Regions from separate parts of the Anaerobacillus sp. genome, predicted to be linked through region 2. Evidence: riboswitches for the same ligand, from Rfam matches in the RefSeq annotation. Region 2 holds a riboswitch; each other region holds the start of a gene.
What was found. Region 2 has a riboswitch for cyclic di-GMP ahead of ACK4M9_RS11070 (hypothetical protein). Riboswitches for the same ligand answer to the same signal wherever they lie in the genome.
Positions count from the first base shown of each region.

Region 1: it holds a riboswitch for cyclic di-GMP, as region 2 does, so the genes downstream of both, ACK4M9_RS13945 (hypothetical protein) here and ACK4M9_RS11070 (hypothetical protein) in region 2, are expected to answer to the same signal.
Region 3: it holds a riboswitch for cyclic di-GMP, as region 2 does, so the genes downstream of both, sda (sporulation histidine kinase inhibitor Sda) here and ACK4M9_RS11070 (hypothetical protein) in region 2, are expected to answer to the same signal.

Region 1 covers NZ_JBKBWN010000009.1:77,566-79,834, reverse strand. Annotated here, with positions in the region: gene ACK4M9_RS13950 (pullulanase) at 1-738, shown strand, start outside; cyclic di-GMP riboswitch class I at 922-1,004, shown strand; gene ACK4M9_RS13945 (hypothetical protein) at 1,034-1,519, shown strand; gene ACK4M9_RS13940 (coiled-coil domain-containing protein) at 1,542-2,269, shown strand, end outside.
Region 2 covers NZ_JBKBWN010000006.1:245,017-247,285, forward strand. Annotated here, with positions in the region: gene ACK4M9_RS11065 (CBS domain-containing protein) at 1-900, shown strand, start outside; cyclic di-GMP riboswitch class I at 1,002-1,089, shown strand; gene ACK4M9_RS11070 (hypothetical protein) at 1,150-1,461, shown strand; gene wrbA (NAD(P)H:quinone oxidoreductase) at 1,633-2,244, opposite strand.
Region 3 covers NZ_JBKBWN010000009.1:44,369-46,637, reverse strand. Annotated here, with positions in the region: gene ACK4M9_RS13785 (response regulator transcription factor) at 1-642, opposite strand, end outside; cyclic di-GMP riboswitch class II at 833-916, shown strand; gene sda (sporulation histidine kinase inhibitor Sda) at 938-1,114, shown strand; gene ACK4M9_RS13775 (hypothetical protein) at 1,176-1,445, opposite strand; gene ACK4M9_RS13770 (helix-turn-helix domain-containing protein) at 1,732-2,269, shown strand, end outside.

The DNA of each region.
Region 1 (2,269 bases), on a different contig from region 2:
GGAAATGCAATGGTGTTAACGGCGCAAGGTAAAGCATTTATCCATGCAGGGCAAGAGTTTGGTCGTACAAAACAGTTTAGAGCAGAAACAACTGAAGCACCTTATAAGTCTACGTATATGGAAGATGAAAATGGCGTACCGTTTACGTATCCATATTTCATTCACGATTCATACGACTCGTCAGATATCATTAATATGTTTGATTGGAACAAAGCGACAAATAAAGAGGAATATCCAATTCATAATCTTACGAGAGACTACACAACAGGACTTATTGAACTGAGAAAATCAACAGATGCGTTCCGACTTGGCAGCAAAGAATTAATTGATACTAATGTTACATTAATTAATGCTCCTGAGATCCAAGCTCAGGATTTAGTCATCGGTTATCGTAACGAAGCGACAAATGGTGATGCCTATTATGTATTTGTGAATGCTGATACTGAGGCAAGAGTCTTATCGTTAGATTTGGATTTAACTAGCGGGATTGTCATCGTAGATAAAGATGAAGCAGGAGTAACGCCAGTAGCAAATCCAACTGGTTTCGAGCTTTCAAGTGAGCAAATTACAATTGAGCCATTAACGACAATCGTAGTGAAAGTAGCTTCAGAGGATGGTGCGGCTGCACCAACGCCAGAAGCTCCAGAAAATAATAACTTGATGAACTGGTTGTTTGTAGTCTTGGCGGTTTTAGTAGCGGGAGCTATTACATTTTATGTAAAAAGAAAGAAAGCGTAAGGATGAGTATCGAGAAGAAACCACAATGGCAATTTTGCTTTTTGTGGTTTTTTTATTTTTTTAAGAAACGCTAAACTGCAGCAAAGTAAACTAGTTTAATCAAACGTTTAATTAATTTTAAAATAATATTATTTCCCCCCCTAAAAATTAAAAGCTAACCGTATAGATAAGCAAGGACGGAAAACAAGTCAAAGGCAAAGCCATTGAAAGGTGGTGACGCAAAGCTAAAGGGACTAAGGGTTAGCCTATGTCAGCCAGTTGCCAGTTGATAAAAAGTGAATAAGAGGTGACTTTTATGAGTCAAAAGGCAGTACATATTTTTCTAATGATTTCTTTTCTTTTACTAGTCGGCTGTGGTAAAGCTGCCGAAGGGGTAACTGAAGACAAAAGGTTAGGAACTGATTCTGACTTTTACGACAATCCAGATCAAGGAATACGCATTAAGGCAGCAGATGGTTGGGTCATTGAGAAAGTAACTGCTAAAGGTATTAAGGTAAAAAATGAAAAATTAGTAGCTATGATTTCAGTTATCCCAAAAGGCAAAACCGTTTCAGAAATTAAAAAAGAACTTCAAAAAGCGGCAGGCAATGTAACGGTTACCGGTGAAGGGTTAAATTTTATCTCGTGGCAATCAGAGCGACAGGAAAGTATTTATACAGGGGTTTGGATCGAAGAACAGTCAAATCGCCATGTAATTGTGACGATCATGACGCCAAACGAGTTGTACGAGGAGAACAAAGCAAAGATTGAGGCATTCCGAGAGAGCATCAAATTATACTAAATGGGATTAGGGAGAGATGAAGATGATGAAGAAAGTTGTATCAACTGCAATTTTAGTAAGTGGTTTAACAATGGGTGGGGTTACTTTTGCTGAAAAAGAGGTAGAAACAGAAATTCCAACAGTGGATGAAATTTCAGTTGACGAAGAAAATGCAGTTTTTGAAGAAGAGGTTAGTGAAGATTTAGACGTAAATGAGCTTGACTCAGATCTAAGTGAACTTACCCGCGATATGAAAGAGACTGAGGCCGAGTTAACAGAGGATATCGTTGATAGTGCAATTATACAAGACGAATTAATCGAATTAATTGAAATCGAACTAGAGAATGCTATTGAGGCTGGTAATGAGGAAGCTGTAGAAGAATTACTAGAGGACTATAATCTTCATTTAGAGGAAACGGAAAAAGTTCTTGAAGAAGCTGCAGAAGCAGGTGAGGAACTTGATGAACTAGAGGAAGTAATCACAGAAATTCGCTCAAAAAGAGGCCAAAATCTATTAGCGTTATTAGAACGAGAAGATCTTCCAGAGCAAGCGAAAGCAGGGATTAGAAAAGCGCTAGCAAATCAAGAAAGAGCTATGCAAAAAGCTGCTGAAGCTCGTCTGCGTGCAAGCCTAGAGGATGCTGAAGAAGAACTGAACGAAGAAGTTGAAGAGATTGAATTAGAAGAACCAGTTCAAGAAAACGAAGAGCAAATCGAAAAAGTGGAAAAAGAGTTCAATAAAGCGGAGCGAAAAAATCAAAAAGCTGAAGC
Region 2 (2,269 bases):
CGCCGTGATTTTACGATTAATGCCATGGCATTACAAATTAATAGGCAGGATTTTGGCAAGCTAATTGACTTTTTTCATGGCTATCGTGATATAAAGGCAAAGAAGGTTAAAATCCTTTACAATCTCAGCTTCGTAGAAGATCCGACAAGAATATTACGAGCGGTTCGTTTCGAACAACGTTTTGGCTTTAAAATGGATAAGCAAACATTAGAATTAGCCGTTACTTCTGTAGATAAGATTGTCTCGACCTCTAAGCCGAGACTTGCGCATGAATTAAAAATAATGTTAATGGAAGAGTACCCAGTGGAATCTCTAATCCGTTTACAACAATTAGGTGTCCTAAATTATTTGATCGGGCCCAATTTGTGTAATGATGAAATCATCCAGTTATTAAAGGAATTTCATTCGTTAATGAGTGACGTAACCGTTTCCCTTCAAAGCAACAGCCAATATAATTCGAATAGTTGGATTTGTTACCTAGCGATATTATTTTATAGGAAAGAAAAAGGGCACCATCTAGTTAAGGAATTTGCTCTTAATAACGAGCAATTACGTGTCCTAGAAGAGATTTACGAGCTAGTTACGACTAAACAAGCTATTCCTACAGGTATGCAGCTCGGAAATATTCATAAACAATTTAAGAATTATACCCCAGAATCTCTTGTATGCTACTCCTTGTTATCAAGTCAGCCTAACGATTTTCTGGAGTTAATTAAGAAATACATTACTATTAGAGTAGCCATGCCAAAGTTGATTGATGGTGATGATTTAAAGGCCCTAAACCTCCCGCCAAGTCCTCTTTACAGTAAAATTTTACTTGAAATTGAATGTGCTTATTTAAATAAGGAGATTTCTACCAAGGAAGATGCTTTATTATTCGTGACACGTAACTTTCTATAAGACCACCATTTCGAAACCATTTTAATAAGGCAAAGGGAATAAATGTTCAGCCCTTTGCCTTATTTACTTTTGTCCACAAACATAATTATAATGTTAATAAGTATAGATAAAGGCAAACTTATTGAAAAATAAGGACGCAAAGCTAAAGGGACTAATGATCGAATAGATCAAAGTCAGCCAGTTACCTAAACAAATCTATTTACACTAGCTTGTCTATACGGATACTTATCTTATGAAGGGGTAATGCATATGAGTAGATTTCGTGATTTACAAGCGACACTTGATAAATTTGAACAAATGATGAGGAACTTACCTGATAATACTAGTTCATTACCAGAATTCATCAACTATTTAAGAGGTTTTTTACGAGTGAGGGATCCTAAGTTCTCGTTGCCTTCTGCAGAAATAATGACAATAATAAAAAAAGAAAAACCAACAATTTTTCACCTTCTAAAAATCCAAGCTACAAACAACCCTTCCTTACTATTATTGACTGAGTTAGAAATTGATTATGATAAAGCGGTTGAAAGGTTAGAAGCTTTACGGAGCAAGTTACGATAGAAAAACGCAGAGCATACGTGGAGCTAGACATACATTAATAAAAAACGCATATACTTTCTTTTCTTAAAAAATAAAAGTATCAGACCTACTCTAAAGAATTAAAGCCCCATTCTTTAAAACTAAAGGTCTGATACTTTTTTTGTGTAAACTATTATCACCAATTCGTCTTTATTATTTTTGCCCTTGTTTTACTAGTTGCGCAATCTCAATCGTACGTTTTGCCTGATGTTTCACTGCGTCTTTCACATCTTCTACCATGTTTCCTTGTTGGTCAACAGTTACACTTGTTCCATAAGGATTACCACCTGAAGCAAAAATGGTTGGATCTGTATATCCTGGTGCTGCTACTATCGCTCCCCAATGATACATTGTTGTGTATAAGGATAAAACAGTTTGTTCCTGTCCACCATGAGAATTTGCAGCACTTGACATCGCACTAACCACCTTATTAGCAAGCTTACCTGCGAACCAAAGCCCACCTGTTGTATCCAAGAATTGTTTCATTTGAGCAGGCATACCACCAAACCTTGTTGGTACGCTGAAGATAATTGCATCAGCCCATTCAAGATCGTCTAATGTAACTTCAGGTACATGTTGAGTTGCTTCAACGTGCGCTTTCCAACTAGGATTACTTTCAATTGCTGATTTTGGTGCTAGTTCTGCTACCTTTAATACTTTTACCTCAGCACCTGCTACTATCGCAGCTTCCTCTGCCCATTGTGCTAACTGGTAGTTTGTACCCGTCGAACTATAATAGATAATTGCTAATTTTACATTTGACATTGTTTATTGCCCCTTCCGATTTTAA
Region 3 (2,269 bases), on a different contig from region 2:
GATAGTTGGTTTTTGAGGATTATCTTCTAGCTTTTCTCGAAGTCTTTTAATATACACGGTTAGCGTATTGTCATTGACAAAATCACCTGCTACGTCCCAGATTCTTTCTAGTAATTGATTACGTGTGAGGACTTGGCCGACATGATTTGCAAAAATCAGTAGTAGTCGATATTCTAACGCAGTAACATAAATTTCGTTGCTGTTTTTATAAACTTTACCTTCTAAAGTATTAATTTGAATCGTTGATAGTTCAATAATTGTATTTGTATGAGCTTGTTTATTGTAACGGCGTAAAACAGATTTTATTCGAGAGAGAAGCTCTCTAATTCGAAATGGTTTTGTGATGTAATCATCTGCTCCCATATCAAGTCCCATTACTATGTTGACTTCTTCATCCATGGCCGTTAAAAAGATTACGGGAATGTCACTTTCCTTTTTTACAAGTTTACAAAGCTCATAGCCATTTCCATCAGGCAAAGACAGATCAAATAAACATAAGTCAATACTTGAAATCTCATTTTTTATTACTGCTTTTGCAGACTCTGCATTGTAACAAAGGACCGTTACATAGTTTTCTTGCTGAAAGGAGTATTCTAGACCAGATGCAATGGTTTTATCATCTTCTACAACGAGGATTTTCATGTTTTTTCACCCTAACATGTAAAATGCTAATTTAACTAATACTATAGTACATCAAATTTTTCGTAACAGATAGGGTGAAAGATTTATGAAGGTCAAGATTATTACGTGCAGAGCAAAAATTTAACTAGAAGTTTATTTTGTTAATTATTGACATATAACCATTATTGTTTGGTATAATATCTTTAAAAATAAAAAGTTGGGGAGCGAAGAAAAACTATTTTTACATGGGCACTTGAATAGTTTGGAGCTAATAGTGCAACCGACCTAAGAAACTATTTTTGGGAGGCATTGTACGATGAGTTTGTCTTTAAGATTTATTTCAGATGAAAAACTAATGTCTGCATATTCAAAAGCAAAAGAACTAAAGTTAGATTTTGAATTCATCAAATTTCTAGAAGATGAAATTAACCGAAGAAATCTAGCTGAAATCTTCCAAACAAGTCAGATAGGTATTCCTTTAAAAGAAATATGAATTAAATAAGAGGCTATCCCATACTAAGCATAGCCATTGGGATAGCCTCTTTTTTCCTTATTTAGAGATGGGAATAAATTAGATATGGTAATCTTTTTATCTCTGGTGGCCGACTTTGAATACCAACACCGGCTTTTGCAACAATAAACTTAGGATTTTCTAATTCAAACTTTTTACATATATCATGGAGGTTGGAATTCTCATCTTCGAATAACGTAATATTGTAAAATTCCCCCATAATCTGATCAAAGACGACGAACCAATAAAAAGTATTATTCCTATTAGGATTATACTTTTTAGTTGTTTCTGAATTACTTAAATCATTATCCATGAATGAATCCAAATCCTAAAGGTTTGATTTCTTCTTGTGCAGAAGTTTCCGTCGCTTGGGAAAAACCTAAAATTAAAGCTAAAGCTAACACCCCAACTAAAAGTCTTTTCATAATTTCCAGCTCCTTTTTTAAAGAGAATTGTTATATTATAATTAGATCATGGCATATGCTGAGGATTTGTGTAAATCAGTTCTAGGTAGGTTTGATTTCAAATTTCGTCATAAAATTCGCGTTTATGGCTCGTTCTTCACTATGATATACAAATATGCATAAATAGGGGGGCGGATGATTATGTATGTTGGTGATAAAATTAAAGAGCTACGGATGCACTACAATATTTACCAGGAAGAACTTGCAGAAGGAATTTGCACCCAAGCAACAATTAGCCGCATTGAAAAAAATGAAATAGTTCCAAATTCATACATACTTTATCAAATCGCCAAACGTCTTGGTGTTGATATGGACTATTTTTATGGTTCTGGAAGTTTACTGAAAATCGAATATGTTAAAAACGTTTACCAAGATTTGGAACGGTTAGTTAGAGAAAAAAACTATAAAGAAGTCTTGAGAATTGTAAAGTTAGAGAAAATTAATCCATTGTTTCGTAGAGATGAGCTAAAACAAATTTTATTATGGCGTGAAGGGATTAGTTATTTTTATCTTAATAATAACCAGGATAAGGCGTTTGAATTACTTGATGCAGCCCTTCAATTAACTCCAACTACGAAAAAAAATACTTCAGCAACTGAAATAGATATATTGGCAAGCATTGCGGCTATTCACGGTGAAATAAGACAGTATGCAAAAGCAGCGGAAATATATC